3 regions of the Streptomyces sp. NPDC055239 genome follow, and region 3 is predicted to be linked to each of the others. Evidence: riboswitches for the same ligand, from Rfam matches in the RefSeq annotation. Region 3 holds a riboswitch; each other region holds the start of a gene.
The links. A riboswitch is a leader RNA that binds a small molecule or an ion and turns the genes downstream of it on or off. The one in region 3 is predicted to bind cyclic di-AMP.
Positions count from the first base shown of each region.

Region 1: another riboswitch for cyclic di-AMP. It lies ahead of ACWFRJ_RS33990 (LysM peptidoglycan-binding domain-containing protein); the one in region 3 lies ahead of ACWFRJ_RS27940 (NlpC/P60 family protein).
Region 2: another riboswitch for cyclic di-AMP. It lies ahead of ACWFRJ_RS36100 (M23 family metallopeptidase); the one in region 3 lies ahead of ACWFRJ_RS27940 (NlpC/P60 family protein).

Region 1 covers NZ_JBSGRD010000013.1:139,468-149,311, forward strand. Annotated here, with positions in the region: gene ACWFRJ_RS33960 (adenine deaminase C-terminal domain-containing protein) at 1-1,222, opposite strand, end outside; gene ACWFRJ_RS33965 (NCS2 family permease) at 1,311-2,675, opposite strand; gene ACWFRJ_RS33970 (LacI family DNA-binding transcriptional regulator) at 2,877-3,878, shown strand; gene ACWFRJ_RS33975 (threonine/serine dehydratase) at 3,906-4,859, opposite strand; gene ACWFRJ_RS33980 (hypothetical protein) at 5,470-5,835, shown strand; gene ACWFRJ_RS33985 (hypothetical protein) at 5,967-6,476, opposite strand; cyclic di-AMP (ydaO/yuaA leader) riboswitch at 7,301-7,458, shown strand; gene ACWFRJ_RS33990 (LysM peptidoglycan-binding domain-containing protein) at 7,461-8,186, shown strand; gene ACWFRJ_RS33995 (NAD-dependent epimerase/dehydratase family protein) at 8,213-9,622, opposite strand.
Region 2 covers NZ_JBSGRD010000014.1:268,024-277,867, reverse strand. Annotated here, with positions in the region: gene trmB (tRNA (guanosine(46)-N7)-methyltransferase TrmB) at 1-676, shown strand, start outside; gene ACWFRJ_RS36110 (PrsW family intramembrane metalloprotease) at 756-2,117, shown strand; gene ACWFRJ_RS36105 (aldo/keto reductase) at 2,114-3,058, opposite strand; gene ACWFRJ_RS36100 (M23 family metallopeptidase) at 3,218-4,309, opposite strand; cyclic di-AMP (ydaO/yuaA leader) riboswitch at 4,321-4,467, opposite strand; gene ACWFRJ_RS36095 (PP2C family protein-serine/threonine phosphatase) at 4,689-5,996, opposite strand; gene ACWFRJ_RS36090 (MFS transporter) at 6,169-7,413, opposite strand; gene ACWFRJ_RS36085 (PLP-dependent cysteine synthase family protein) at 7,410-8,573, opposite strand; gene ACWFRJ_RS36080 (hypothetical protein) at 8,637-9,005, opposite strand; tRNA gene ACWFRJ_RS36075 (tRNA-Met) at 9,097-9,170, opposite strand; gene ACWFRJ_RS36070 (alginate lyase family protein) at 9,283-9,844, opposite strand, start outside.
Region 3 covers NZ_JBSGRD010000009.1:323,302-333,145, forward strand. Annotated here, with positions in the region: gene ACWFRJ_RS27915 (PspC domain-containing protein) at 1-1,202, shown strand, start outside; gene ACWFRJ_RS27920 (LuxR C-terminal-related transcriptional regulator) at 1,199-1,975, shown strand; gene ACWFRJ_RS27925 (hypothetical protein) at 2,017-2,655, opposite strand; gene ACWFRJ_RS27930 (NlpC/P60 family protein) at 2,727-3,773, opposite strand; gene ACWFRJ_RS27935 (hypothetical protein) at 4,093-4,446, shown strand; gene ACWFRJ_RS27940 (NlpC/P60 family protein) at 4,529-5,722, opposite strand; cyclic di-AMP (ydaO/yuaA leader) riboswitch at 5,731-5,887, opposite strand; gene ACWFRJ_RS27945 (ATP-dependent DNA helicase) at 6,145-8,724, shown strand; gene ACWFRJ_RS27950 (peptidoglycan DD-metalloendopeptidase family protein) at 8,745-9,844, opposite strand, start outside.

The DNA of each region.
Region 1 (9,844 bases), on a different contig from region 3:
CCGGGAGTTCGACCTCGGTCGCTTCGGTGTAGGTGTCGCGCGGGTTAACGCTCATCGCCCGGAAGCGGTGCGTGCCGTCCGGCAGGTCAACGCGCCAGCGGAAGCCGTCCTCGTCCTGGGGCTCTACGTCCACGCGGCTGTCCAGGGGCGGTACGGCGAGGGTCTCCGAGGCGGGTGTCGTCTGTACGGGTGCGCCGTCGCGGCCCACGATGTGGCCGCCCGCCAGTACCAGTGCCGGCTCGAACGAGGCGAGTTCGCCCCGCAGCAGGACCAGGTCGGCCCGCTTGCCCGGTGAGACGACGCCGCGGTCGTGGAGCCGCAGACGCTGGGCCGGCGTCCAGGTCAGGGCCTTGAGGACGGCGTGGGGCGGGAACCCGGCGGCCACGGCGACGCGCGCGATGTGGTCCAGGTGGCCTCGCTCGACGATGTGGTCGGCCGCGAGGTCGTCCGTGACCAGGCACAGTGGCGGGAGTTGGGGCAAGGACAGCAGGGCTGTGGCCACGTCCGGGGTGAGGCACTTCTCCTGGAGCATCATCGTCATGCCCAGGCGTGCCTTCTCCAGGACCACCTCGGTGCGGTTCTTGGTGTGGTCGGAGTCCACACCGGTGGCCAGGTAGGCGCTCAGTTCCGCGCCGGTCAGGTTCGGGCAGTGACCGTCGAGGATCGCATCGTGCGCGCGGGCAACGGCGGTGATCTCGTGCATGCGGCGGTCGCCGGCGACGACGGCACGGTAGTCCATGACCTCGCCCAGTGCGATGACGCCCGGCCACCCCAGCATGTCCGCGATGTCGTCGGCGGAGAGGGCTGCTCCGGCGTGCTCCAGGCCCTCGAGGGCGGGTACGCACGAGGGAACGCCCCACAGTTGAGTCTGGGCGGTCTGGCGGCCCGCGTCGATCATCCAGCGCATGGCGTCCCGGCCTGCGACGTTGACGATCTCGTGCGGGTCGGCGAGGACGGTCGTCGTGCCGCGGGCCAGCGTCACGGCGGCGAACTCCTGAGGCGTCAGGAACGCGCTCTCGATGTGCATGTGGGCGTCCACGAAGCCGGGGACGATCAGCATGCCCGTCGCGTCGATCTCTTCCGCGGCCGTGGCCGGGGTGCCGGGCGGGAGCACCGCGGTGATCCGGTCGCCCCGTACCAGTACGTCCGCGGCGAACTCCTCACCGGTGAAGGTGGACATCACGCGCCCGCCGCTGATCCGGAGGTCGTGCTGCTCACTCATGTGCTCGTGCTCCTTGGAAGGGTGTCGTCGCGCGCGGGCGGGTGCGGCCCGCCCCGGAGGGGGTTGTCGTCCCGGGCCGGAGGGCTGGTCAGGGGACGAGCGTGTAGAAGTAGTAGCCCAGCGGGATCATGACGATCCACAGCGGCCAGGGCACCTCGCGGATCCGGCCGCTGACGGTCTTCACCAGGACGTGGGCCGCGAGGCCGGTCGCGATGCCGGTGCCGAAGTTGCCGAAGAACAGCGTGGTCGCGACGGTCAGGGCGGCCGGGACGGCGTTCGTGGGGTCCTTGAAATCGACGTTCTTGAGCGCGCCGAGCATGTTCAGGCCGATGAACATCAGCACGGGTGCGGTGGCGGCCGAGGGGATCAGGGTGGCGAACGGGGTGACGAGCAGCAGCAGCGCGAAGCCGCACGCGGCCCATACCGATGCCAGGCCGGTCTTGCCGCCCGCGTCGGCGGCGGCCGACGACTCCAGGTAGGCGGTCATGGAGGGTGCGCCCACGGCCGAACCGCCCATCACGGAGACCGAGTCGACGAGGAAGGGGCGGCGGGAGCCGGGGATGTTGCCGTCCTTGTCCAGGAGGCCGGCGCGTCCGGAGACGGCAAGGAGGGTGCCGGTCATGGAGAAGAACTCGGACACGAAGAACGCGAAGATGTACGGGAAGTATTCGGGCTTGAGGGCGCCGAGGATGTCGATGTTGAAGAGGAGCGGGCCGGGTGAGTCGGGGGCCGCGAAGAGGCTGTCGGGGACGTCGGTCACGCCCAGCGGCACGCCGACGAGGGTGACGGCTGCGATGGTGATGAGGAAGGCTCCCGGCACCTTGCGTGCGGCGAGGGCGGTGAGCAGCAGCAGGCCGGCCAGGGCGAGCAGCGCGGTGGGCTTGGACAGGTCGCCGACCGCGAGCGCGGCCTTGTCGGCGTTGCCGACGACGAGGTCGGCGTCGCGGAATCCGATGAGGGCGATGTAGAGGCCCAGGCCGCCGCTGATGGCGTACTTGAGGTTGATCGGCATGAGCCGCGTGACGAGGTCGCGGATGCCGAAGAGGGTGAGCAGCAGGAAGGCGACGCCGGACCAGAACACCATGCCGAGCGCCGTATCCCAGGGGACATGGTCCTGGCCGACGATGGTGAACGCGATCAGGGCCACGCCGCCGAGTCCCGGGGCGACGACGAACGGCAGGTTGGCGACCAGGCCCATGGCCAGCGTCGCGAGGGCGATGGCGATGATGACGGCGGTCGTCGCGGCGCCGTGCGGCACACCGGCGGAGGCCAGCTGGCCGGGGACCACGACGACGGCGTAGGCGGCGGCCATGAACATCGAGGCGCCTGCCACGAGTTCCGTGCGGTGACTGCTGCCGCGATCGCGGACGCCGAAGTGCCGCTCGACGCGCGAGACGGGCGGCGGGGTGGCGGCGTCGGTCTGCTCGCCGGGCGGCGGAGCGGTGGTGGGCATGGGGACCTCGGCGGGGTGAGGGGCGGGCACGCGGTTGCCGGCGCGGTCGGAGTGCGGGCGCGGAGGAGGGAACCCGGCTTGGCCCGGTCTCTGCAACCGGTCTCTGAAACCGGTTGCAGAGACCGGTTGCGGGTATCATGGCACGGCATCAGGCGAAAGTGAACACGGGCCTCGGACGGATCTTCGATCCTTGCCGGGCACATGAGCATGAGGCAGGGGACGGCATTGGCGACGCTCTTGGACGTGGCGCGTGCGGCGGGGGTGTCCAAGGCCACCGCATCGCGGGCACTGCAGCGCCCCGAACTGGTCGCCGAGAGCACGCGGCTTCGCGTCCGGGAGGCGGCCGACCGGCTCGGCTTCCATCCCAATGCCGCCGCTCGCGCGCTGACCACGGGCCGTACAGGCCTGATCGGCCTGATCGTGCCGACGCTCTCCAACCCGTTCTTCGCGCCTCTGGTGATGGGCGCACAGCAGGCGGCGGAGGAGACCGAGAGCCATCTGCTGATCGCGGTATCGGAGTATCACGCGCAGCGTGAGGCCGCGCTCGCCGACCGGCTCTCCGAGCAGGCCGACGGCCTGATCATGGTGACGCCGGTCGGCACGGACGCCGCGCTGCGGGAGCGGTTCCGCCGGCGCCCGCTGGTGCTCGTCGACCGCCAGGTGGGCCGATTGCCCGCCGTGGTGGCCGACACCGCCACGGGCCTGACCGAACTCCTCGACCACCTGCTGGCACAGGGCCACCGCGACATCGCCTACGTCTCCGGCCCCGCGGATTCCTGGGCAGACCAACAGCGACGTACCGCTCTCACGGCACAAGCGTCGGCGGCAGGCGCCCGTGTCCACGTCCTGGGGCCCCTGCCGCCCACGTTCGACGCCGGGATCGAGGCCTCACGAGCGCTGCCCGCCGACGCCACGGCCGTCCTCGCCTACAACAGCTATCTGGCGCTCGGGCTGCTGCACGGCCTGGGCGTGGCCGGACGACACGTACCCCAGGACGTGAGTCTGGCCGCAGCCGACGACCTCAGTACGCTCAGCGCCACCACGCCCCCGGTGACCGCGCTCGACGTACCGCTCCGAGAAGTCGGGGCGCTTGCCGTCACCCGCCTCCACGAGCTGCTCGAAGGCCACCGGCGCACGGTCGTCTCGCGCCTGCCGGCCGCTCCCGTACTGCGCGCGTCGACGGCTCCGCCGCGCGGCCTGTAGAGCCGCCCTGGAGGGATCCGGACCGGCTCAGGGGTTCGCTCCGGCGTACGCGGTCACGTCCTCCACCGATGCGTTGCCGCCGCAGATCACCAGGCCGAGCCTGGTCGCCTCGCCGGTCTTGGCAAGGACACGGCGGGCGGCCGGGAGGAGACAGCCCGCCGCCGGTTCCGCCCATACCCTGGCGTGCTCGGCCAGCTCGAGGACGCCCGCGTAGGCCTCCGCCTCGGGCACGACCAGTACCTCATCGACCAGGTCACGCACCATGGTGTAGGTCAGCGGGGACACGGTGGGCGCGCTCAGCGTGCTGATGCGTGAATCCACATCCACGTGAACCGGTCCACCGCAGGCCAGCGCCCGGGACATCGCGTCGGCCCCGGTGGTCTCCACACCCCACACGCGCACGTCCGGCCGACGTGCCCGCAGCGCCGCAGCCACACCGGCGATCAGACCACCGCCACCGATGGAGACCAGGACATCCGTCAATTCACCGGCGTCGGCGGCGAGTTCGAGTCCCACTGTGCCCTGCCCCGCGATGACCACCGGGTCCGCGAACGGGTGCAGCAGGGTGAGCCCGTCCGCCTCAAGGCGGTCCATCGTCGCGAAGGCCTCGGCCATGGTGGCGGTCAGCCGTACGTCGGCTCCGGCGGCCCGGGCAGCCTGCACCGAGCGTGCCGGTGCGGTGCGCGGCATCACCACGGTGGCGTGCACACCCAGCGCGGCCGACATCTCCGCCACGGCGACACCATGGTTGCCGCCGGACACCGCGACCACGCCGGCCGCGCGTTGCTCACCGGTCATCGCAAGGAGCTTCGCGACGGCTCCCCGCGCCTTGAACGAACCAGTGCGCTGCAGCAGCTCGAGCTTGACCGTGACCGGTGCCCCCAGCAGCGCCGTCAACCCCGGGCTGTGCAGCGTGGGAGTGCGCACCACGTGCCCGGCGATCCGCTCCGCCGCGCTCTCCACGTCCTCAACACCGACCATGGCGCCCCTCCAAGATGTCTCGCACGCCGTATCCGTCTGCACAACACGCCGTATCCGTCTGCACAATACGTGGCTGATCCCGGGCACAGGCAGTCGTTCGGATCACCTCAGCCCAGAGGCAACTGGCCCAACACGCGGCCGCTGAGTCACGTCGCGCGGAAGTACACGTCGCCGGAGAAGGCGATGCGACTGGCGCCGTGCGGGAGCCGGGCCGACCGGTGATTCTCGGGCAACTGTTGCGCACGTCGTGCAAGGTGTCGTTCTCGGTGCGGCACTCCTTGCTCTCCGGCAGGCAGTACAGGCTGATGACGGTGAGGCCGGTGGGGTGCAGTGTCGCTCCGCGCGCCGCATCCAGACGTACGCCGTTGCAGTAGCCGCCGCGGCCATCGCCGGATTCGTCGACGTCGTCTGGGGCGGCCGGATTCCCTGCCGCCCCGCCGCCTGCCGACGAAGAATCGAACGCCCAGAGTTTCACCGACTCCTGTGTGGCAACACGGACCACATGGCTCAAGAGAGAAGACCCTCTGATGACAGCGCCGGGAACACCCGGCACAGCGCAAAGGCAACAGCCGCCAAGGGGCGGTCCGCTGCGAGGACAGGAGCGCGCGAAGTGGACACCACTGCACAGAAGGCAAAGCAGGAATCGACTGAGGCCGCAGGAAAGGCGAAGGATTCGGCCGCAGAGGCCGCCGACGCCGCCGGTTCCGGCGCGCACTCGTTCGGTCTCGCGACCCAGCGCGCGAAGCAAGCGGCAGCCGCGGGCATCGAAAGCGGCAGCAAGACCGTGGTGTCGGCCACCGGCAAGGTCGCTTCAACGGCAGTCACCGGCTGGACCTTGGTGAAGAACCGCAAGGCCATAGCCACGGGCGCTGCCGCCGGCCTGGTAAGTGTGGCCGGTGTTGCCTTCACCGCCGGACGCCGCACAGCTAAGACCCGGGGCGGACCCCTGACCCGGCTGACCCATGGCCGCATCTGACATCCGCCGCACAAACCCGACCCCAGGCGGCAGGGCGGGGAGAAGACTTCACCTCTTCTCCCCGCCCTGCCGCCTGCAGGCGCATGAGCACACAGACCAGTCACGGCTGTCGTGCGCCGCCCGCACTTCGTTCACCACATGTCTGATTCGAACTCTTCCAGCATCACGCTCCACTCGGACTCCCCGTGGTCGAGGGGGAGTTGATCGAAGGCGTTCACGGCGTCCCGGAAACGAGTGGCAACGGCGTCTCGGTCGTCGCCGTTCTTCCAGGCGTCTTGCAATGTGCGCAGTTCAGTGAGGCAGAAGGCGAACGATTCCACGTCGCGGTGCAACAGGACACTGTCGTCGTCCTCATCGAGACCGACGTCGGCACGAGCCTTGAAGAGACGGTTGCCGGGCAGGCCGACACCGCTCAGGAAATTGGCCGTGTCCGTTTCAAAAGGTGTGTAGGGCGGCTGAGGACAGTAGACGACGCCGTCCAGTCCGTGCAGGCGCACGAGTCGCTCTGTGGTTTCCGGCAGTACTTGGGGAACGAATACCCGGATCTGCACAGCCACCCCTGTAGTCCGAACCTGCACCGTCCCCTTCTGGCGGCGCCGCACGAGATCCTGCAGCACCGCGATCGCGTCTATGTCCTTCACCTCGGTTCGCTCCTGCAGCCGGGCGGCTCCCTGGTTTCCCCTCCCCCGGGCGGGAGTTGCGGGAATTGCCCCCAGGGTGCTCTCTCGGCTCGTCTGAAATTCATGATGCGCAGCACTCGAGAGGGAATTGACATGCCGTCATACCCGAGGCTGCGGAACGAGATCGGGGTTTTACACCCTTCGGACACAGAACGGAAAGCCGCCGAGGGCTGGTCCTGCGGGCGCCGATAGGACCGAGTCCGCCGACACATTTCCTACGCACGGATGCAGAGAAAAAGAAGCCCCTCCCTCCGAAGGGGCGCAGCGCGCGGCCCGGGAACGGAGAAACCCGTTGGCGCGAACCCCTGCCGACCCTCGGGCCGCCGGGGGTGATCTGCCGAGTACAGGCAAGGCGCACGACCGCGTCGACAGCTGTGCTATTTGCCTGTTTTGATGCGAATCAGAGCTTACTTTATGCCCGATTTTGCGGATTAATATAACATTTAGCGCCACCAAGGCCATGCGCCAATCAGTGTCTGTTTTGCGTGCCGTTCATCCCGAATGGAGCGATCTCGTGCGCCCTCAGGCCGTGTTTCAAGTGCATCCCCCTCAGTGAATTGAGTCACGCTTCTGGCCGCAACGTCTCTGGGTACCGCTGGGCGTACTTCCGTTGCGCGCTAGGAAATTTGGGCTTTTTGATCAATGAGTTCGAGGTGTTCTGTTCACCGAGGGGCAGGCCCTCGCGCATTGCCTATGCGAATTCGTGTCTTGTTCCTTCCGGTATTCCTCGCCTAACGTCACCCTCAATCCGGACGGAACGCCGAATCCTGCCGCTGTCCGGAAACCCATCCCACTCACTTACGCACGGCAGGAGCGGGGGACCCAGGTAAGCCGCCGATCCGGATTCCGGAACGGCTCAGGGGTGAAGTCGCATTCACAGTGCGGCCGGACATCTCCCGTCCGAACCCGACAGCTCACCTCGCAGGCGCCGGAGAGGAAATCGTCATGCCTGCAAAGGGAAAGCACCGCCGCCCCAAGTCCAGCGCGCTCACCCGGAACATCGCCGCCGCAGGCACGGGCGGCGCCGTGCTCATCCTCCCGGTGCTCGGCGCGACCACCGCAGCCGCAGCGCCGGCCGGCGCCCCCGCCAAGCCCGCCGCGGCCCCCAAGGCGTACGTCGTCACCGCTGGCGACTCCCTCGCCAAGATCGCCCGCGAGCACTCCCTGAGCGGCGGCTGGAAGAAGCTGTACGAGGACAACCGCAGCACTCTCGGCGACAACCCCAAGATGATCCACCCCGGTCTCAAGCTCAGCCTCGGCGAAGATGCCCCCGCTCAGCGGGCAGACCGCTCCGAGCGCACGGACACCCTCACCGCCGAGCCCGCCGCGGCCCCGGCGAAGAAGACGTACACCGACGACCTCGACGGCTGGATCAGGGAGTCGCTCGACGTACTGGCCCAGCACGGCATCCCCGGCACGTACGAGGGCATCCACCGCAACATCATGCGCGAGTCCTCCGGCAACCCTCAGATCACCAACGACTGGGACTCGAACGCCGCCGCCGGGACGCCCTCCAAGGGGCTCCTACAGGTCATCGACCCCACATTCGCCGCGTACCACGTACCCGGCACCTCCACGGACAGCTTCGACCCCGTCGCCAACATCACCGCCGCCTGCAACTACGCGGCCGACCGCTACGGCTCGATCGACAACGTGAACGGCCCCTACTAGACCGTCCCTGGACCGTCCGGTGGCTGTCACAGCCCCGCCTTCAGGAACCCCAGGTCCCGCAGGCACTCGGCCGACTCGACGATCGTCGTCGCGGCGGGACGCGGCTGCCAGCCGAGTTCCTCGCGGGCCCGGTCGTTGTGGATGACCGGCCGCGGGAGAGCCTCACCTGGAGCCTCCCGTTCGGGAGCCCGCGCGGCGAGCGGGCCGAGCCGGTCGCGCAGGACGTCGGCCAGCTCGACGAAGCTCAGCGTCGGGCCGTCGGCGACGGCCAAGAACCGCCGACCCGCTGCCTGGGGCGCGGCCATCGCGCGCAGATGCAGGTCCGCCACATCGCGTACGTCAACGATGCCGAAGCGGGCTCGGGGAGCGACGCTCATCGTTCCGTCGAGCATCGCCTTGACCAGTTGCATGGAGGAGCCGAGCGCGGCCGTCAGGGTCGGACCGAAGATGCCCGTCGGGTTGACCACGACAAGTTCGGTGTCGCCGCCGTCGCGCTCCATCAGGTCCCACGCGGCGCGCTCGGCGATCGCCTTCGAACGGGGATAGGGGGCCAGGCCCGGCGTGTCGGGGTCGGTCCAATCGGCCTCGGTGAACTCGGCTCCGGGCTTGGGCGTGTAGCCGATCGCCGCGAACGACGAGGTGAGCACGGTGCGCCGGACACCCGCTGCGCGTGCCGCGCGCAGCACACGCAGCGTGCCCTCGCGGGCCGGTACGATCAGCTCGTCGGGGTCGTCGGGCTGAGCGATCGGGATCGGCGAGGCCACATGGTGGACCTCTTCGCAGCCGGCCAGCGCGGCGGCCCACCCGTCGTCGGCCATCAGGTGCGCCGCGACGATCTCCAGGCCCGCGTCGTCGGCGCCGCCCCGGCGCACCGCCGCCCGCAGCTCCTGCGCACGGGCGAGCGAGCGCACCGTCGTCCGTACCTCCTTCCCGGACCGCAGCAACGCGGCGACGAGCTGGCTTCCGAGATATCCGGAACCGCCGGTGACCAGGACCGTGCTCATCGCGCCACCTCCAGTCGCTGTGCCGCCACGAGGCAACGTCGTGTCGCCTCGGCCTCCGCTTCGGCGTCGCCGCGTTCGCGGGCGTCCCACAGAGCGGCCTTCTCCCGCAGATAGGCGAGCCGGGCGTGCTGGGCGGCGATCTGCCTCGACGCGGTCGGCGTGGCGCAGCAGCAGATCGCGCTGCTCGGTCGCAGCGGACCGGCCGCGGGTCCTGTTGCTCTGGTAAGTGCGCATGTCCTCGATGCTCATGCCGACCGCGCGCAGGCAGGCAAGCGCCTGGAGCTCATCGAGGTCCCGCTCGTGGTAGCGCCGGTGGCCGCTGCTCTCGTCGCGGTCGACCGGGCCGATCAGTCCGATGTCCTCGTAGTAGCGCAGTGTCGGCTCGCTCAGCCCGCTGCGCCGGGCGACGTCCTGGATGGCGAAAGCTGTCATGCGGGGAGCAGACCATACTTCAAGCGCTTGAGGGCAAATGCGCGGAATGCGTCTTCTGCGGATCACTCCGGTGGGACGTGCCGCGGTTCGGCGGCGGATACCTCGTCGGCCTCGGAGCGAACATGTACCTCGCCGAGAGGGCTCCGCGTCCGGCGAAGGTGTGTCGTTGCCTGCGGCGATCGGGACGCCGATCCGGCTGGGGTCAAGGTCCGCCGGGTTACG
Region 2 (9,844 bases), on a different contig from region 3:
CCGGATCCGCAGCTTCCAGCCCCGCAGGAGCCGCGTCACCGCAGGCCAAGCGGACGCGCTACAGCGGCTGTGGCCCAAGTGGGGCCTGGACATCGACGGGCAGCGCACCCTCGACCTCGCCGAGCTGTTCGGCGGCGAGCGACCCGTCGTACTCGAGATCGGGTTCGGCATGGGTGAGGCCACCGCCCAGATGGCGGCCGACGATCCGGCCACCGGCATCCTCGCGGTCGACGTGCACACCCCGGGCCAGGGAAACCTCCTCGGCCTCGCCGAGCGGAACGGCCTGGACAACATCCGCGTCGCGAACGGCGACGCCGTCATCCTGCTCCGCGAAATGCTCCCGCCCGCCTCCCTCACCGGCCTCCGCGTCTACTTCCCCGACCCCTGGCCCAAGGCCCGCCACCACAAGCGCCGCATCATCCAGCCCGACTTCCTCGACCTCGCCGCGCCCCGCCTGAAGCCCGGCGCCGTGCTGCACTGCGCGACCGACTGGGAGCCGTACGCCGAGCGGATGCTTGAGGTGCTCACCGCGCACCCCGCCTTCGAGAACACCCAGGCCGACGGCGGCTACGCGCCACGCCCCTCCTTCCGCCCCCTCACCCGCTTCGAGGGCCAGGGCCTGGACAAGGGACATGTGGTCCACGACCTGCTGTTCCGCCGTGCATCCGGCCAGTAGGCCCGAGATACCGGAGATATCGGCCACGAGGCCTGAGACACCGTCGCGGCCCACCCCCGTCCCTCGTTAGGGTCAACGCGTGGCCACCAGTTCTCCGTACCCGCAGCCCCCGATGCCCCCCACGGGGCCCGCCGGGCTGCGGCACGCGCGCTGGTGGCAGCGGCGGGCGATACGCGCGGCCGCCCTGGTCACACTGCTCGCCCTGTCCGGCCTCGTGATCCTGGCCCTGGTCCGGGAACAGACCGGCACCCAGGGCTTCCTCGTCGGGCTCGGCCTCGCGACGCTGCCCGTGCCGCTCCTGGTGACCGCCTTCCGCTGGCTGCAACGGGTCCAGCCGGGACCCTGGCGGAACCTGATCTTCGCCTTCGCCTGGGGCGCCTGCGCCGCGGCCCTCATAGCGATCGTCGCCAACAGCTTCGCCACCCGCTGGATAGCCACCGCCACGGCCGACCCCACCGGCGCGGACAACCTCGGCGCGACGGTCATAGCGCCGATCGTCGAGGAGAGCGCGAAAGCCGCGGCCGTCCTGCTCGTCTTCCTCTTCCGCAGACGCGATTTCACCGGCATCGTCGACGGCGTGGTGATCGCCGGAGTGACCGCCACCGGCTTCGCGTTCACCGAGAACATCCTCTATCTCGGCAGCGCCTTCGGCACCGACCAGCTCAACGGCGGGACCGGGCTCGCGTCCGTGACGGCGGCGACCTTCTTCGTACGCGTCGTCATGTCGCCCTTCGCCCACCCGCTCTTCACCGTGCTCACCGGCATCGGCTTCGGCATCGCCGCGCTCAGCACCGACCGGCAGAACTGGCGCCGCGTCCTGCTCCCCGTCGGCGGACTGCTCCTGGCGATGAGCCTGCACGCCCTGTGGAACGGCTCGGCGAGCTTCGGGGACTACGGCTTCTTCGCCGTGTACGCGCTCTTCATGCTGCCGTCGTTCGGCCTGCTCACCTGGCTGGTGATCTGGACCAGGCAGCGCGGCCTGCGCATCGTGCGCGCGGAACTGCCCGCGTACGCGCTCGCGGGCTGGCTCACCGCGCCGGAGCCGTACGCCCTGGGCACGATGCGCGCCCGCACGCTCGCCCGCGACTACGCCTCGTACACGCAGGGCAAGGCCGCGGCGCGCACGGTCGCCCAGTACGAGACGTACGCGACCTCCCTCGCGCTCCTGCGGCACCGGGGGCGCAAGGGCCGCGCGGGCTCCGACTTCGTCGTACGGGAGCGGGAACTGCTGCACGCGCTGTGGGAGCGCCGCGAGGCGGCACGGCCCGCACTCGCCTACGCGGCGCGCGCGACAGCACCGGTACTCGTACCGATGCCGCCGCCGTACGGGTACCCGCAGCCCTACCAACAGCCCTATCCGCAGCAGCAGAACCCCTACGGATATCCGTACGCCGCCCGGCCCGCGATGCCCTACCCCGCGTACAACCCCTACCGGGGCTAGGCGGAAGCCGCCGTGAGCGTCGCCACCTCGGACTCCGTCAGTTCGAGCTCCCCCACCGCGAGCAGCGCGGGCAGCTGCTCGACCGTACGGGCCGACGCGATCGGCGCCGCCACCGTCGGCTGAGCCGCGAGCCACGCCAGGGCCACGGTCGCGATCTCGGCGCCGCGGGCCTGCGCGACCTCGTCGAGCGCGGCGAGCACCCGTCGGCCACGCTCGGTCTCCAGGTGCTTGCCCGCGCCCTCGGCCCGCGCGCTGTCGACCTGCGTGCCCGGGCGGTACTTGCCGGTCAGGAAGCCGGAGGCGAGCGCGTAGTACGGGACGGCGGCCAGGCCGGAGCGCGATGCGACCTGCTCGAGCGAGCCCTCGTACGTGTCGCGCGAGACGAGGTTGTAGTGCGGCTGCAGCGCCGAGTAGCGCGCGAGGCCCTCGCGGTCGGAGAAGTCGAGGAACTCCTGGAGCCGCTCGGCGGTCACGTTGGACGCGGCGATGGCGCGGACATTGCCGGACGTCACCAGGTCGTCGAGCGCGCCGATGATCTCCTCGACGGAGACGGTCGGGTCGTCGTAGTGCGTGTAGAAGAGGTCGATGTAGTCCGTGCGCAGGCGGCGCAGCGACTCCTCGGCACCGGACTTGATGGTGTTGGCGGAGAGACCCTTGTAATCGGGGTGGGCGCCGACCTTCGTGGCGAGGACGACGTCGGAACGGTTGCCGCGCGCGGCGAGCCAGTTGCCGATGACGTGCTCGGACTCGCCGCCCTTGTTGCCGGGCACCCAGGCCGAGTAGACGTCGGCGGTGTCGATGAAGTTGCCGCCGGCGGCGGTGTAGGCGTCGAGCACGGAGAAGGACTGCGCCTCGTCGGCCGTCCAGCCGAAGACGTTGCCGCCCAGGGCGAGCGGGAAGACGTCGAGGTCGGACGAGCCGAGCTTGCGGAGAGAAGTCATACGGAACTCAACGCCCATACGGACCGCAGCATTCCGCACAACTCATGCGCATAACTCGGAAAGTGGGCGTGCCGAACCGGCAGCCCTGACGTCGGGGGGTTGTCGCCAGGACCGCCGGAGTTCAGATGCTGCTTCAGAGAGGCTGCTGCAGAGCGGCGGTCAGAGCGACTGGCCCTTGCCGCGCAGCCAAGCCGCCGGGTCGACGCCGGTCGAGTCGCCGCCCGGGTGGACCTCCAGGTGGAGGTGGGCCCCCGTCACGTTGCCGGTCGCGCCGACACGGCCGATGACCTCGCCGGTGGTGACCTTCTGGCCGACGCTGACGCTCATCGACGACTGGTGGCAGAACCACAGCTCGGTGCCGTCGTCGAGCTCCAGGACCGTGCGGTAGCCGTACGCCCCCGCCCAGCCGGCCTCCTTGATGGTGCCGGAGTGGATGGCCTTGATCGGCGTACCCGTCGGAGCCGCGAAGTCCAGGCCCGTGTGGTACCCGGAGGACCACATGGAGCCGGGCTGACCGAAGGTGCCGGTGAGCGTGTACGAGCCGACGGGCAGTGTGTAGCTCTTCGCGAGCTTGGCAAGGCGCTCCGCCTCTGCCTTCTTCTTGGCCTCCGCCTCGGCCTTCTTCTTCGCGGCGGCCTTCTCGGCGGCGATCTTCTTCTCGGCCGCGGTCTGCTTGGCGGCGGCCTGTGCGGCTGCCTGCTTGACGGCGGCTTCTTCGGCCGCCTTCTGGACCGCGGCGTCCGCCTGGTCCTGCTGGTTCTCGGCCTGCTCCATGATGCGGGCCCGCAGCGCCTCGCCCGCGTCCGTGCTGCCCTGCTCGGCGTCGGCGGTGCTGAGACCGGCGGCGCTCAGCGGCGCGGCGGCCACCGCGACGCCGCTCTCCGCGGCGGCGGAGTCGGAGGAATCGGAGCCGTCGGATATCAAAGACCCCACGCCCGGGAGCGACTTGGCCTCCGGCAGCGAGTCCGTGACGGCCGAGAGGTCCGGCATCTCTATGGAGACCGGGGGCTTGCCGCCCTGCGCGGTGGCGATGCCGCCCGCGCCGACGGCGGCGATGACGCCTACACCGAGAACCGTGGAGCTGCGGGCGAGCCCGCCACCGCCCCGCTTGTGGACGCGGTGCCTGCCGCGGACCGGGCGGACGGACTCCTCGGTGGGATTCCATTCCTCCCAGGAATTGTCGTCGTACCCGCCGAAATCGTCGTCATTCGGTACATAAGTGCCTTGGGGGGCAGGGCGGTTGGACGCCACCGGGGCGCACTCCTTTCCTTCCTTCTCGCCTACCGGGTTAGCTGACGGGTTCGGAGCAGGAAGGTCTCCTACGAGCATCTGGCACGGATGCACAGATGACCGATTCACCCCAATTGGTGGTTCCCCGGCTCCCTTGCGGGATTAGGCGCGTGCGCGCGGAGCCGACTCGAGTGTCGGTTGGGACGACCGCGCTGCGTTATCGAACGTTAATAGACAGCAGGGTCGTATTCCAAGCTGTTCCAGTTGATCGTTAACGGATCTGGCCGGTACTTACCGGGACACGGAGGGCTGGAACGGGTCGAGTTGACCCCACTTCTTCACACACCGGAGCTTCACATCTCCTTGACAGTGCGTCAGTTGTTATGCGGAGTGGTGTCCTTCAGTCACGGCCCGTGACATCGATCTCCGTACGAGACGTGGCGTCACCCGTCACCAACGGCCGCCGCACCACGAGCAGCGCCATGTCGTCGGTCGTGCCGCCCCCGGTGTGCCGCCGCACTTCCTCGGTGAGCGTGGCGAGGAGCGCGTCCGGACCATTGGGTCCCGGGAAGATCCGGCCGCCGAGCCGGGCGGCGGGATCGTAGAACTCGCCCCGGCTGTCACGCGCCTCGGAGAGCCCGTCGGTGTGGAGCAGGAGCATCGCCCCCGGCGGGAACTCCGTCTCGTCCGCGCGATCCGGCCAGGCACCCAGTTCGCCCATCCCGAGCGGCAGCGCGGGCTCGGTCGCGGACAGGACGCACAGCCGCCCGTCGCCGCGCAGGAGCAGCGGTCCCGGGTGCCCACGATTGATGAGGCGTACGAGACCGTCGCTGTGCGGGATCTCCGCGAGGATGGCGGTGGTGAACCCCTCGAAGTCGTCGAGCCCGTCGCGCCGCGTGCCCTCACGCGCGAGGGCACGCTCGAGGCGCTGCGCCACCGCCTCCAGCGTGGCCTCCTGCTCGGCGGCCTCCCGGAACGCCCCGATGACGACGGCGACGGCCGCCACCGCTCCCATGCCCTTTCCTCGTACGTCGCCGACGATGACGCGTACGCCGTGCGGGGTGTCCTGAACGGCGTACAGATCACCCCCGATGAACGCGTCGGCCTCCGCTGCCTCGTACCGCGCCGCGACGTCGAGCCCGCCGATCCGGGGATCCGGCTGCGGCAGTACGGCGCGCTGGGCGGCCTCTGCGATGGAACGGGCGGAGGCGAGCTGTTCGTCGCCGCGGCGCACGACGCGGTTGATGAGGACGGCGAGCACGGCGACGGTCACCACGGTGAACACCTCGGTGATGGCGTCGACGTCGGTGCCGGTGTTGGTCTTGAAGTGCAGGCCGAGCACGGCGACGGAGGTACCGGCGCCGATGAGGGTGGTGCTGAGCAGCGAGTAGAAGGGGGCGGCGACGAGCGGGGCGGCCGCGAAGAGGGGCGCGGCGGTGAACTGGGGCGGGGTCGAGATGTCGTAGACGATGCCTACGACGATGAGCAGCAGCGGAAGCGCCCGTACGAACGCCCGCTCGTGCCTGACAGTGGGGCTCTTGCTGTGAGCCCCGCGCGGCCGCTTGCCGGGACCTCGACTGCCAAGGCGTCTGCTGCCAGGGCCTCGACTGCCGGGACCCCGGCTCGCGGACTTGCCGCCCGCACGCTTGCCGGCGCCCTCACGCTTGCCCGCGCCCTCGCCCGCACTCGCACCCTCTCCCTGCCCCATGCCCGTCACCCCCTCCCCCTGGCCGCCGCTTCCTCCTCGCTGCCCCACCGGTCTTCTCCTGCCGAATCCCGCGGCCAGGACCAGATCCATGACCGCGCTCGTCCAGGGTTCCCGGAGCGACGGCGCGGGGCGACCGGTGTGGGCCGACCGGGTTAGCGCCGGCCAGAGGCCCCTAGGGCGTACCGACCGGCTGCGGGGCGAGGCGCCCCGTCCGGGAGAGGCCGCGCAGGGCGAGCGCGCAGATGGCGCCCAGGGCCGCGAGGCCGAGCCACAGCACGGCGGGCGCGGACCGGGTGGCGCCCAGGAGGGCGCCGGTCGCGAGGTTCCCCGCGGTGATGCCGATGCCGCACACCGTGTTGTAGAGGCCGTAGTGCGTGGCCACCCACCGGTCGCCGGACAGCGCGACGACCGTCTCCATCTCGAACGGGTAGAGCACGGCCGTCGCCCCCGCGAGCCCCGCCGCGCACACAAGGAGCCCCGCGACCCCGACGTACCCCGATCCGCCGAGCGCGGGCGGCAGGAACGACGCCCCGAGCAGCCCGAGCCCGGCGACCAGACACTGCTCCCGCGTCCACGTGCGTCGGCACAGGTCCGTGATCCGCAGCTGTCCGACTAGGGCGACGAGCCCCGAGACCACGAACAGCGCACTCGTCGCGACGGTCCCCCCGGTGCCGTCCCCCACAAGGCGCTCCACCTCCAGGGGAAGCGCGAGATAGACCTGGAAGGACAGGACGTACGACCCGGTCATGGCGAGCGAGAAGAGCCAGAAGGACCGGTTGCCGAGCACCACCCGCCACTGCCCTCTCTCCTGCCCCTGCTGCTCCTCGGCGGCAGCCCGGTGCCGTACGGGAAGCCGCAGCACCTGCACCGCCGACAGCACGGCGAACAGCGCCGCCGCGACCGCGCACGTCACCCGGAAGTCGATCCCCGTGAGCGCGAGCCCGACGAGCGGGCCGAGCAGGATTCCGCCCTGGTAGAAGACGTTGAACAGGGCGAACGCCTCGATGCGCCGCTCCTCGTTCCCGGCATCGGCGGCGACGTACGCCCGTACCGCCGGATTGAAAAGCGCCCCCGCGAGGCCGGTCGCCACCGACGCGGCGATCAGGACGGGCAGCGTCTGTGCGAAGGCGAGCGCGCCGAAGCCGATGGTGCGCAGGGCGCAGCCCGCGACGATCAGGGGCTTGTAGCCGAAGCGGTCGGCCAGTGCGCCGCCGACCAGGAACATGCCCTGCTGGGAGAGGTTGCGTACGCCGAGCACCAGGCCGACGGCCCAGGCGGCGAGCCCGAGGCCGCCCGACAGATGCGCCGCCAGGTAGGGCATCAGCATGTAGAAGCCGAGGTTGATGGTGAACTGGTTGACGAAGAGGAGCTGTACGGCCGGATCGAACGCACGCGCCCGGCGCCAGACGTCACTCACTGGACGCCACCCGTCTCCATTTCGAGCCCGATTTCAGGTCCGATTTCAGGCCCGCTCACCGGCCCGCTCACCGGCCCGTTCACCGGCGCGCACCGGGACCGCCGCCGCGGACACCACCGCGACCATCCGGTCACCTGCTCCCCAGGACCCGCCACCTCCTGCGGGGCGGACGGCACCGCACCACCCCCCAACAGGCCGTGCCCCGCGCAGAACTCATCGCTGAACACCGTGTCGAAGTACCGCTGCGGCCCGTCGGGGAAGACCGCGGCGATCCGTGTCCCGCGCGGCCGGGTCCGGGCCAGCCAGCCGGCCACGAGCGCCACCGCCCCCACGCTCCAGCCCCCGGTGGCGAACTGCCGGGCCGCGAGCCGCCGGGCCGCGTGCACGGCTTCGGCAGGACCGACCCAGTGGACCTCGTCGAAGGCGTCGTGGTCGACGTTCCCCGGATGGATGGACGAGCCGAGCCCCCGCATGAGCCGGGGCCCCGCAGCGAGCCCGAAGATCGTGGAGGCGACGCTGTCCACGCCCACAAGATCGAGACCCGGCAGGGCCCCGCCCCGCAGGGCCCGCGCGATCCCGCCCGAGTGCCCGCCGGTCCCGACCGCGCAGACGAGCACGTCGAACTGGCCGAGCTGCTCGACGAGTTCAGCGGCGAGGCCGCCGTAAGCCGCCGGATTGTCCGGGTTGTTGTACTGATCCGGACACCACGCCCCACCGTCCCTCTCCGCGGCCCCCTCCCCCAGGACCGCCATCAGCTCGCCGACCCGGTCCACCCGCGCCTGCTGCCACCCGCCCTCGCCACAGGGTTCGCGTACGACATGCACCCGCGCCCCATGGGCGGCCAGCATCCGCTCCACGATGGGTTCGAGGCCCGGGTCGGTGACGACGTGCACGGGATGCCCCCAGCGCACCCCGGCGAGCGCGAGGCCGAGCCCGAGCGTGCCGGACGTCGACTCGACGATGGGCGCGCCGGGCCGCAGATCGCCGCGCGCCCGTGCCCGTTCGACCATGTGGAGGGCGGCGCGGTCCTTGATCCCGCCGAAGTTGAAGCCCTCCAGCTTGGCCCAGTAGCCGCGCCCGCCGTCGGGGGACGGCTCGTCGATCCAGAGCACGGGTGTGTTCCCCACGGCGGCCGCCGCGGGCTGAAGCTTGCTGATCATGTGCGTGATGCCCTTCGGGCTCTCGGGTACTCGGGACGGGGGGACGCGCACGCTCCGCACCCGTCAGTTCCGGTCCACCCCGATGGCGACGAGAAGCCGCTGCCCCGCGAGCGGCGGCCCGGCCCGCGTCCGCGCGCACCCCGCCCGCCCGCTTCCCCCGCCGCTCCCCCACCCGCTCCACCGCACGAACGGCCACGCCGACGCCCGTCCGCCGCCCCCGCGCTCGCCCCGCTTCCGCTCCGCCGACGCCCCCACGGCCTGCCGCCCGGCACCGGCGTGCTCCGCGTGACCCGCTCCCGGACAGACGTGGTGGGCCGGAGCGACCACGCTGGTTCCCGCGGGGGCGAGACCGTGGTGGCCGTGGCACGCGCCGACGAACAGCGCACAGGCGGCGAGCAGCACCACCGAAAGCACGGTTCGCAGACGACTCATAGTGACCATGAAACTACGCACCGCACGCACGCTTACGCAAAAAACACCGAAGGCCCGGATCCATTACTGGATCCGGGCCTTCGGTCTTTAGTAGCGGGGACAGGATTTGAACCTGCGACCTCTGGGTTATGAGCCCAGCGAGCTACCGAGCTGCTCCACCCCGCGCCGTTGAATGCAACTCTACGCCATCAGGGGGAGTGAAAGCGAACCGGCTGAGAAGCAGCCGGAAAGACGCCGGAAAGCGGCCGGGAACCCGCGGCGAACGAGGGCGACGCGCTCACGCGTTCTCGGCATGCGTCAGCGTCTCCCAGGCCACGAACAGATCGTCCGTCCCCTCCGGCCGCCCCTTCCGCGTGAGCTTCTCCGTCTCCGGCAGGTCGAGGTTCAGCCGATCCCGCAGGTGGTTGAGGCCGACCTCGGTGTCGGGCCCCATGTCGCGCTGCACCTTGCCGCCGCACAGCCACTGAGGCGCTTTGGCGCCCAGCTGGTACTTGGAGTGGAACTCGAGCGCGGCCCGCAGCCGCTCCTTGACCTCGCCGTACAGGTCCACGCCCTGATGCCAGGCGGTCTCGGCGATGTGCGCGGTGGCCGCGAGCGAGTAGCTGGCGTGCTTGAAGTTGCGGCAGGTCTCCTGGGAGAGCCCGTCGGCGAAGGTCTTCTGCCCGAACCAGTACTTCTGGAGCTTCTCCGGGGTGTTGATGTCGCTGCCCGCGGGCGAGACGGGCAGCGGGCCGTCCGACTTCATATAGAAGTAGGCGGGCACGCGGGTCCTGAAGTGCGTCACCGCCTTCTCGAAGGACTCGTGGTCGTCGAGGAATACGGCCATGCTGATGGTCGCG
Region 3 (9,844 bases):
TCGCGCGCGGCCTCGCCGGTCATCTCGGGCTGCCCGTCGTCTGGGTGCGGCTGATCTTCGCGGGTCTGTTCATGGCTGACGGGCTCGGCGCGCTGCTGTACGCGGCGTTCTGGTTCTTCGTGCCGCTGGGCGTCGGCGGGGTCGACGCCCAGCGGCCGCCTTCCGCCGTCACCAGCGAGACGGCGCCCGACGGGCGCCGCAGACTCGTGGCCCGCAAGCCGGACAGGGGCCAGCTCGTCGCGCTGCTCGCGATGGTCATCGTCGCCATGGTCTTCGTCGGCAATGTGGACCTGGGCAGCTCGACCAAGGCCTACCTCTGGCCGACCCTGCTCGTCGGCGCCGGTGTCGCGCTGGTCTGGCGGCAGGCCGACAACGCCCGCCGGGCCCGCTGGATGGCCGTCGGCCGCCGCAGGCGCACCCTGACCATCGCCCGCGCGGGGGCCGGAGTGCTGCTCGTGGGTGCCGGTGTCACCGGCATCGTCGTGCTGCAGGGCTCCACCTCGCACCTCAGCTCCGTGCTGCAGGCCGCGCTCGCCGTGCTCGTCGGCGTCGCGCTGCTCGCCGGCCCCTATCTCGTGCGCATGATGCAGGACCTCTCCGAGGAGCGGTTGATGCGTATCCGCGCCCAGGAGCGGGCGGAGGTCGCCGCCCATGTGCACGACTCGGTCCTGCACACCCTGACCCTGATCCAGCGCAACGCCGAGAATGCCTCAGAGGTGCGCCGCCTGGCCCGCGCCCAGGAGCGCGATCTGCGCCAATGGCTCTACAAACCCGAGGGCACGGGCAAGGACGAGGCGGACGAGCCCGACACTCTCGCTGAAGCGGTCCGGCGTGACGCCGCGGAGGTGGAGGACAAGCACGGCGTCCCCATCGAGGTCGTCATAGTCGGCGACTGCCCGCTCGACGACCGCCTGACGGCGCAGACGCAGGCCGCACGGGAAGCAATGGTGAACGCCGCCAAGTACGGTGGCGACGGCGGTGCGGTGCAGGTCTTCGCCGAAGTCGACGGGCAGACGGTGTTCGTGTCCGTCCGGGACCGTGGCCCCGGCTTCGATCTGGATTCCGTGCCGGACGACCGCATGGGCGTACGAGAATCGATCATCGGCCGTATGCAGCGCAACGGCGGCACGGCGCGGCTGCGCGCGGTGCCGGGGGGCGGCACGGAAGTCGAGCTGGAGATGGAGAGGACGGCGACGACATGAGCGACGCGAGCGAGCCCGTGGGGCCCAGGGGCGGATCAGAGGGTGCGGCCGAGCCGTCGGCCGATGCGGCCGGTGCCGGTGCCGGTGCCGGTGTCGGCGGTGACCAGGAGGGTCGCCATGCGCGCGTCGTCCTCGTCGACGACCACCGGATGTTCCGTACAGGCGTCCAGGCGGAGATCGGCAGGACCGCGATCACCGGGGTCGAGGTCGTCGGCGAGGCCGCGGACGTCGACCAGGCGGTCACGGTCATCACGACGACACGCCCCGAGGTCGTGCTCCTGGACGTGCACCTTCCGGGCGGCGGCGGGGTGGAAGTGCTGCGCCGCTGCGCTCCGTTGATGTCCGATGCCGAGAGCCCTGTGCGGTTCCTCGCGCTCTCCGTCTCGGACGCCGCGGAGGACGTCATCGGGGTCATCCGTGGCGGTGCCCGCGGCTATGTCACCAAGACGATCACCGGCACCGACCTGGTCGACTCCATCTTCCGTGTGCAGGACGGCGACGCGGTTTTCTCGCCGCGCCTCGCCGGTTTCGTCCTCGACGCCTTCGCGTCGACCGACGCGCCGCCGGTCGACGAGGACCTGGACCGTCTCACCCAGCGCGAGCGCGAGGTGCTGCGGCTCATCGCGCGCGGGTACGCGTACAAGGAGATCGCCAAGCAGCTCTTCATCTCCGTGAAGACGGTGGAGTCGCATGTGTCGGCGGTACTGAGGAAGCTCCAGCTGTCCAACCGGCACGAGCTGACGCGGTGGGCGACGGCGCGTCGGCTGGTCTGATGGTCGGGCCGGCCCCGCTTTCGGCGACGGTCCGGCCTGGCTCAGCGGTGCGCGTCGTTCGCGGCTGAGGCGGGGCCCAGCTTCCGTATCGCCCAGCGGTAGTGGCCCACCGCCTTGGTGATGCCGATGAGGCCCGTCAGCCACAGGATGAGGCCCGTGCCCATGCCGAGCACGACGTCGCTGTACGAGTCGCGTCCCGGTTCGGCGTAGGCGGCGGCCGCGAAGGACGCCCACAGGCCGACCGCGCACACGAGGAGGGACGAGAGGAGCCAGCAGAGGCTGAGGGCGGGGGAGCGGAGAGCGGAGTCGGATGCCGGGTGGCTGTCCAGTGCCAGCCAGCTTTCGGTGAGTTCGCGGGCCTTGCGGTCGCTGCGGATACCGACGACGACGCCGATCACCGAGGGAACGACGGCCCCGAGGCCCAGGACCGCGCAGAGCGGGCCCAGGACGAAGGCCATCGGATCATGATCCTCGATCATCTCGATCGGTACCGTCAGAAGCGCCCAGCCGATGACGCAGCCGAGCGCGAGCAGCCAGAGCAGCAGGATCCGGTGCACACCCAGGCTCCGCCTGCGCAGCTCTTCGAGCGCCGTGCCGCGGTCGTGCAGCAGCGCGTCCCGGTCCGGCCAGGTGCGCAGATAGGCGGGCGGCGGAGGCGGCGGCAGCGTACGGCGGGGCATGGCCCTGACAGTACCCGCGGCCCGCGCGGCCCTTCGGGCCACCCGTGCGGCCCCGCCCCCATCCGGAACCCTCACGCCACCCGCGCGGCCCCCGCGAACGGCATCTGGTTGATCGGGGCGAGGCGTACCGGTGCGCTCGGGTTCGGGGCGTGGATCATCTGGCCGTTGCCCACGTAGATCCCGACGTGGCTGATGCCCTGGTAGAAGAAGACCAGGTCTCCGGGCCGGAGTTGAGAGCGCGGGACCCGTTGGCCCTCATTGATCTGCGCGTACGTCGTGCGCGGCAGGGCGACCCCCGCGGACCGGTAGGCGGCCTGGGTAAGGCCCGAGCAGTCGAAGGCGTTGGGGCCGGTGGCGCCCCATACGTACGGGCTGCCGAGCGCCTTGTAGGCGTACGAGACAGCCGCTGAGGCACGGGAGTTGGGGGCCTTGGCCGGGACGCCCAGGGAGCCGTCACGACCCGCGGCGCGGGAGGCCCTGTCGCCGTCGCCCGTGAGCTTCGCGCGCTGCGCGGCGGTGAGCTGCGACAGGAGCCGCTTGGCCGCGTCGAGCTTTCCGGTGACGGTCTTCTTGTTCTTCTTCAGCTCCGCCTGACGGGACTTGAGGTCCACGAGTTTGGCGTCGGCCTCGCTGCGCAGCTGGTCCATCTCCCGGAGCTGCTTCCGCACACCTGTGACGGCCGCGGCCTGGCGGCTGTCCGCCCGGTCGGCGAGCGCGGCACGCTCGAGGTACTGGTCGGGGTCGGAGGAGAGCGCGAGCTGGAAGGCCGGGTCGATGCCACCGGTGCGGTACTGCGCGGCGGCGATCGCACCGAGGCCCTCGCGCGCCGAGTTGAGCTTCTCCGTCTTGCGGGCCGCTTCGTCGCGCAGCTCGCCCAGGGACTTCTCGGCGCTCTCGGCCTTCTCCTTGGCGCCGTTGTACTTCTCGGTGGCGACCTCCGCCTCGCGGTAGAGCGCGTCGACCTTGGACTTCACCGCGGCCGGGGTGGGCCGGGGGTCCGCGTGTCCTGTGCCGTCGAAGGCGATGGCCGTAACAGCCCCGGCGAGGGCGATGGTGGCGGCTGTGCGGGCCGTATGGCCACTGAGCGAGCGCTGCTTGGGCTTGCGGTGCGCTGCCACGTAGGGGCTCCTTTTAAGGTTCCGGCGGCGGCCCACACAGGGGGAGCGGGCCGCCGCCGGATTCTCGGCGGTGGTGTCCGACTGCCGCCCTTGATCCGAGCGGCGGTGGGGAGCCGGTCACCTGACGAAGGACGCTAAACCTGACCGTCACGGGTTGGTGACGGATTGTGCGCAACTGGCTGAAGTGTGCCGCCGGTGACCGATTGTGGCTGTGCGATCCGCCGGGCCGAGCGCTCTTCCCGTAGGCGTGTGACCGATGCGGCGCTTGGGGCCCACCTGGCTACGGAGTGGTGATAAGGCCCCGGCTAGGCTCCGGCTCATGGACGTTCTCACCCACCTCTTCGTCGGCCTGCACATCATCGGCATCGCCTCCCTCTTGGGTGGCTTCCTCACCCAGATGAAGCAGATGGGCGAGGGCACGGCCCGTTTCAACCCGGCGATGCTGCACGGTGCGCTGACGATGCTGGTCACGGGCGTCGTCCTGGTGGGTCTCAATCAGGCGGACGACAACCCGGTCAACAACCTCAAGATCGGCATCAAGATGGCCGTGCTGATCGTGATCCTCGCGCTGGTCTACGTGAAGCGGGACGAGGAGAAGGTGGACAAGAGGATGTTCGGCGCCGTCGGTCTGCTGACCGTCGTGAACATCTTCATCGCGGTGCTGTGGACCTGATCCCGCCCCCACTCACAGAGAAACGGCCCTCCACGCGCGCGTGGAGGGCCGTTTCTCTTGTGCGAAGTGATTCGTGGGGCGGTTACGCGGGCCGCACCACGCTGTGGATCGGCATGTAGTAGATCGACTCGGTGCGGACGTTCGCGCCCGGCTTCGGGGCGTGGATCATCTTGCCGTTGCCGATGTAGATACCTACGTGACTGATGTCGTCGTAGAAGAAGACAAGGTCACCGGGCTTGGCGTCGGCGGTCTTCACGGTCGTGCCGACCTTGACCTGGTCCCAGGTCGTGCGCGGCAGGGAGATCCCCGCGGCCTTCCACGCGTCCTGGGTGAGCCCGGAGCAGTCGTAGGAGTCGGGTCCCGTGGCGCCCCACACGTACGGCTTGCCGATCTGTGCCTCGGCGAAGTTGATGACCTTCGCGGCCTTCGCCGCGTACCCGCTGCCTGTGTCGCCGGAGCCGGAGCCCGAACCCGCGTCCGAACCGGAACCGGAGCCGGTGTCCGGGGTCTCCTTGTTCTTCTCGCGCTCCTTCGCCGCGGCCTCTTCCGCCTTGCGCTTGGCCTCCGCCTCGGCCTCCTGCTTGCGGGCGAGCTCGGCGGCCTTGCGCTTGGCCGCTTCTTCCTTCTTCTTCTCGATCGCCGCGAGCCGCGCCTTCTCCTCGGCCGTCAGCTGCGAGAGCATCGTGCGCGCCTGGCCCAGCTTCTTCTGGACGGTCCGCTTGCTCGTCTTGAGGTCGTCCCGCGAGTCGCTCAGCGTCTGAAGGCTCTTGGCGGCCTTCGTGCGCTGCTTCGTCGCTGCGGCCTGCTTCGTCTGGTAGTCGTCGACCGCCTTCTTCTGGCGTGCGGTCAGCCGGTCCGACAGATGGTTCTGGTCGAAGTACCCCTGCGGGTCGTCGGCGAGCATCATCGTGGCGGTCTCGGAGACGGCGCCGGTGCGGTACTGCGCCGCGGCGAACGCGCCCAGCTCCTGGCGGGCATCGTTCAGCTTGTCGGTGCGCTGAGCCACGTCGTCGAGAAGGGTGTCGACCTTCTTGCGCTGCTTGTCGGTGCGCTCCTTGGCCGAGTTGTACTTCTGTGTGGCCACGCCCGCCTGGTGGTAGAGGTCGTCGACCTTCTTCTGGACCTCTTCGAGGCTGGGCTTCTGCGGTGCGGACGGTGCCGCCTGCGCGCTCTGTGACAGCAGGGCCACGGAGGTGAGGGCCGCCGTCGTGATGCCGATGGCAGGGGTGACGCGTAGGCCGGCAATGCGGGTCCGCGGCTTGCGGTGCGACGCCAAGGGAGGCGACTCCTTCCGTAGACCGCCTACCGGGTTAGCTGTCGGGTTCGGGCGGGTGGTTCCGGAAGGTTGCCCTACAGTCCCGTACTTCGTACGGGACCGATTCACCCCAAGTTCATCGTGGGTCCCCGGCTCCGAGGAGATCGAACTCGGCGGAGGCCACCCGTTCCCGGCGGGGTTCGCCGGTGGGAGTACGAGCAGCCCACGCAGCACGCTAGCCAACTCGTGTGGCTCATGTGAAGGTTGATGTGCGATATGCCCGATACATTTTCGTGACTTTACGAAGCTCTTGACGCGGACACGCTGCGCCATGGCGGAGGGTGACCGGGCGTGGGCGGGGCGTAGGCGGGTGGACGTGGGCGGGTGGACGTGGCCGGAACCCGGAGCGGGTTGTCAGTGGGGCCGCCTAGACTCGGGAGGCGATGAGCAGCCTCTTTGATGACAGCTTCCTGGCGGACCTCAAGCCCTCGCGGGCTTCGGAGGAAGAACCCCCGCCGCCGCCCGAGGACAGTGCTCCGGAGTCCGTTCCGGATGATCTGTTCGACGGGAAGTTCGACGCGCCCGTACCCCGGGACGCGCACTACCGCGACGGCGCCCCGCGCCCGGTGCTCGACCCGGCGGCCCTGCTCGACGGTCTCAACGAGAACCAGCGCGCGGCCGTCGTGCACGCGGACTCCCCGCTGCTCATCGTCGCGGGCGCGGGCTCCGGCAAGACCCGGGTCCTCACGCACCGCATCGCGTATCTCCTGGCCGAGCGGCACGTGCACCCGGGGCAGATCCTGGCGATCACGTTCACGAACAAGGCCGCCGGCGAGATGAAGGAGCGCGTCGAGGCGCTCGTCGGGCCGCGGGCCAACGCGATGTGGGTGTCGACCTTCCACAGCGCGTGCGTGCGCATACTGCGCCGCGAATCGAAGACCATCGGCTTCACCTCCTCCTTCTCGATCTACGACGCCGCCGACTCCAAGCGCCTGATGGCGCTGGTCTGCCGTGACCTGGACATCGACCCGAAGAAGTTCCCGCCGAAGTCCTTCAGCGCCAAGATCTCGAACCTGAAGAACGAACTGATCGACGAGGAGACCTTCGCAGGCCAGGCCGCCGACGGCTTCGAGAAGACCCTCGCCCAGGCCTACGCGATGTACCAGTCGCGGCTGCGCGAGGCGAACGCCCTCGACTTCGACGACCTGATCATGACGACGGTCAACATGTTCCGCGCGTTCCCGGACGTCGCCGAGCACTACCGCCGCCGCTTCCGGCACGTGATGGTCGACGAGTACCAGGACACCAACCACGCTCAGTACGCCCTCGTGCGCGAGCTGGTCGGCCCCTCCGGAGGCGAGGGTGACGACCCCGCCGAACTGTGTGTCGTGGGTGACGCGGACCAGTCGATCTACGCCTTCCGCGGCGCCACGATCCGCAACATCCTCCAGTTCGAGGAGGACTACCCGAACGCGACGACGATCCTCCTGGAGCAGAACTACCGCTCCACGCAGACGATCCTGACCGCGGCCAACGCCGTCATCGAGCGCAACGAAAGCCGCCGCCCCAAGAACCTGTGGACCAACGCGGGCGCGGGCGCGGGCATCATCGGCTATGTCGCCGACACCGAGCACGACGAGGCGCAGTTCATCGCCGACGAGATCGACCGGCTCACCGACGCGGGCGACGCGAAGGCGGGCGACGTCGCGATCTTCTACCGGACGAACGCGCAGTCCCGTGTCTTCGAAGAGATCTTCATCCGCGTCGGCCTGCCCTACAAGGTCGTCGGAGGCGTCCGCTTCTACGAGCGCAAGGAGGTCCGGGACGTCCTCGCGTATCTGCGGGTGCTCGCCAACCCGGAGGACTCCGTACCGCTGCGGCGCATTCTCAACGTACCCAAGCGGGGCATCGGCGACCGCGCGGAGGCGATGATCGACGCGCTCTCGCAGCGCGAGAAGATCTCCTTCCCGAAGGCGCTGAAGCGCGTCGACGAGGCGTACGGAATGGCGGCCCGCTCGGCGAACGCCGTCAAGCGTTTCAACGTGCTGATGGAGGAGCTGCGGACCATCGTCGAGTCCGGCGCGGGTCCTGCCGTCGTCCTGGAGGCCGTGCTCGAGCGGACCGGGTATCTCGCCGAGTTGCAGGCCTCGACCGACCCGCAGGACGAGACGCGCATCGAGAACCTCCAGGAACTCGCCGCCGTGGCACTCGAGTTCGAACACGACAGCGCTGGCGGCAGCCAAGGCAGCCAAGGCAGCGAGGACGGCGAAGAGGAGACCGAAGGGGAGACCGGCGGGGCGGCCGAGAACGAGGCTGAGGGCGGAACCGGCGGCGGAGAAGAAGACGCGGGCGCGGGCACAAGTGTGTCGGGCACGCTCTCCGAGTTCCTCGAACGCGTCGCGCTCGTCGCCGACGCGGACCAGATTCCCGACGAGGAGGACGACGGCTCCGGCGTCATCACGCTGATGACGCTGCACACCGCCAAGGGCCTCGAATTCCCGGTCGTCTTCCTGACCGGCATGGAGGACGGCGTCTTCCCGCACATGCGCTCCCTCGGCCAGGTCAAGGAGCTGGAGGAGGAGCGCCGCCTCGCGTACGTGGGCATCACGCGCGCGCGGGAACGGCTCTATCTGACGCGGGCCTCGATGCGCAGCGCCTGGGGACAGCCCTCGTACAACCCGCCTTCGCGCTTCCTGGAGGAGATCCCGGAGGCCCACCTGGACTGGAAGCGGAAGGGTTCCGTCGGCGCGCCCGCCTCCTCAGGTCCCGCGGCCGGAATCGCCTCCTCCTTGTCGTCGTCGCGCTCGCGCACCGGGGGAGCGCAGGGCTTCGCCACGCGCCGCGCCTCGGAGAAGCCGGTGGTCGCGCTGGCGATCGGGGACCGGGTCACGCACGACCAGTTCGGCCTCGGGACCGTGGTCGGGGTGAAGGGCACGGGCGCGAACGCCGAGGCGACGGTGGACTTCGGAGAGCCCAAGCCGAAGCGGCTCCTGCTGCGGTACGCGCCGGTGCAGAAGCTGTAGAGCGGGGGCGGCGGCCGGAGTTACGTCGGGTCGAGGTTGTGGCTGCGAAGCCACGGCAGCGGGTCGATCGCCGAGCCGCCGCCGGGGCGCACCTCGAAGTGCAGGTGCGGTCCCGTGGAGTTGCCGGAGTTTCCGGAGAAGGCGATGGGGTCGCCCGCCTTGACGGGGCCGCTGGAGACCTTGTGCGTGGAGAGGTGGCAGTACCACGTCTCCGTGCCGTCCTTGGCGGTCACGATCGCCATGTTGCCGTAGGCGCTGTTCCACTTCGTGGAGACGATGCCGTCGGTGGCGGCGAGCACCTCGGTGCCGTACGACACCGGGAAGTCGATCCCGGAGTGCGCGGACATCCAGTTGACGCCCGCCTGTCCGTAGTACGCGCTCAGGCCGTGCTGCTTGACCGGCAGCGCGAACTTGGGGCGCAGACGCTCCTTGCGCGCGGCTTCCTCGGCGGCCTTCTTCTCGGCGGCGACCTTGTCCGCCTTGAGGTCGATGCGCTCCTGGGTGCGGCTCGCGCGGTCGGCGAAGTCACCGGCGTCCGCCGAGAGGTTCGCCAGCTGCGTGTCGAGCTTGTTGTTGGCGGCGGAAGGCTGCACCGACGTGGGGTCCGGGGCCGATGCCGCCTGCGTCTCCTTGCCCTCGTCGCTCCCGAAGTCGCCCACGGAGGCGGCGGCGATACCGGCCACGCCCATCACGCAGGCGGACGGCACGGCGACGGTGAAGAGGGCGGAGCGCTTGGAGGGGGTGCGGCGGCGGGCCCGTGAGCGGGAGCCGCCGTGCGAGCGGTCCATGACCGGCGGCTCGTCGGCACCGGCGGAGCCGTGATGGCTCGGCTCGACCGGACCGAGTGAATCGGCGGGAGCCTCGTCGGGCGTGAACTCGTGCTCGGCGGGAGTCGGTTGGGCGTAGGCCTCGGGAGTCTGTACCTCGGGGGCCTGCGCCGGAGAGGCGTAGGAATCGGAGGCGTAGGACCCGGTGTCGTAAGGCGAATGCTCGTACGTTTCGGGCGCCTCGTACGTGTCGGGCGCTCCGGGCGTGTCCTGAGCCTCGTACGTTCCGTGGGCCTCTTGCGCTCCGAGGGTGCCGAGTGCGTCGAGCGTCCCGTGCGCTTCGGGGATGCCGT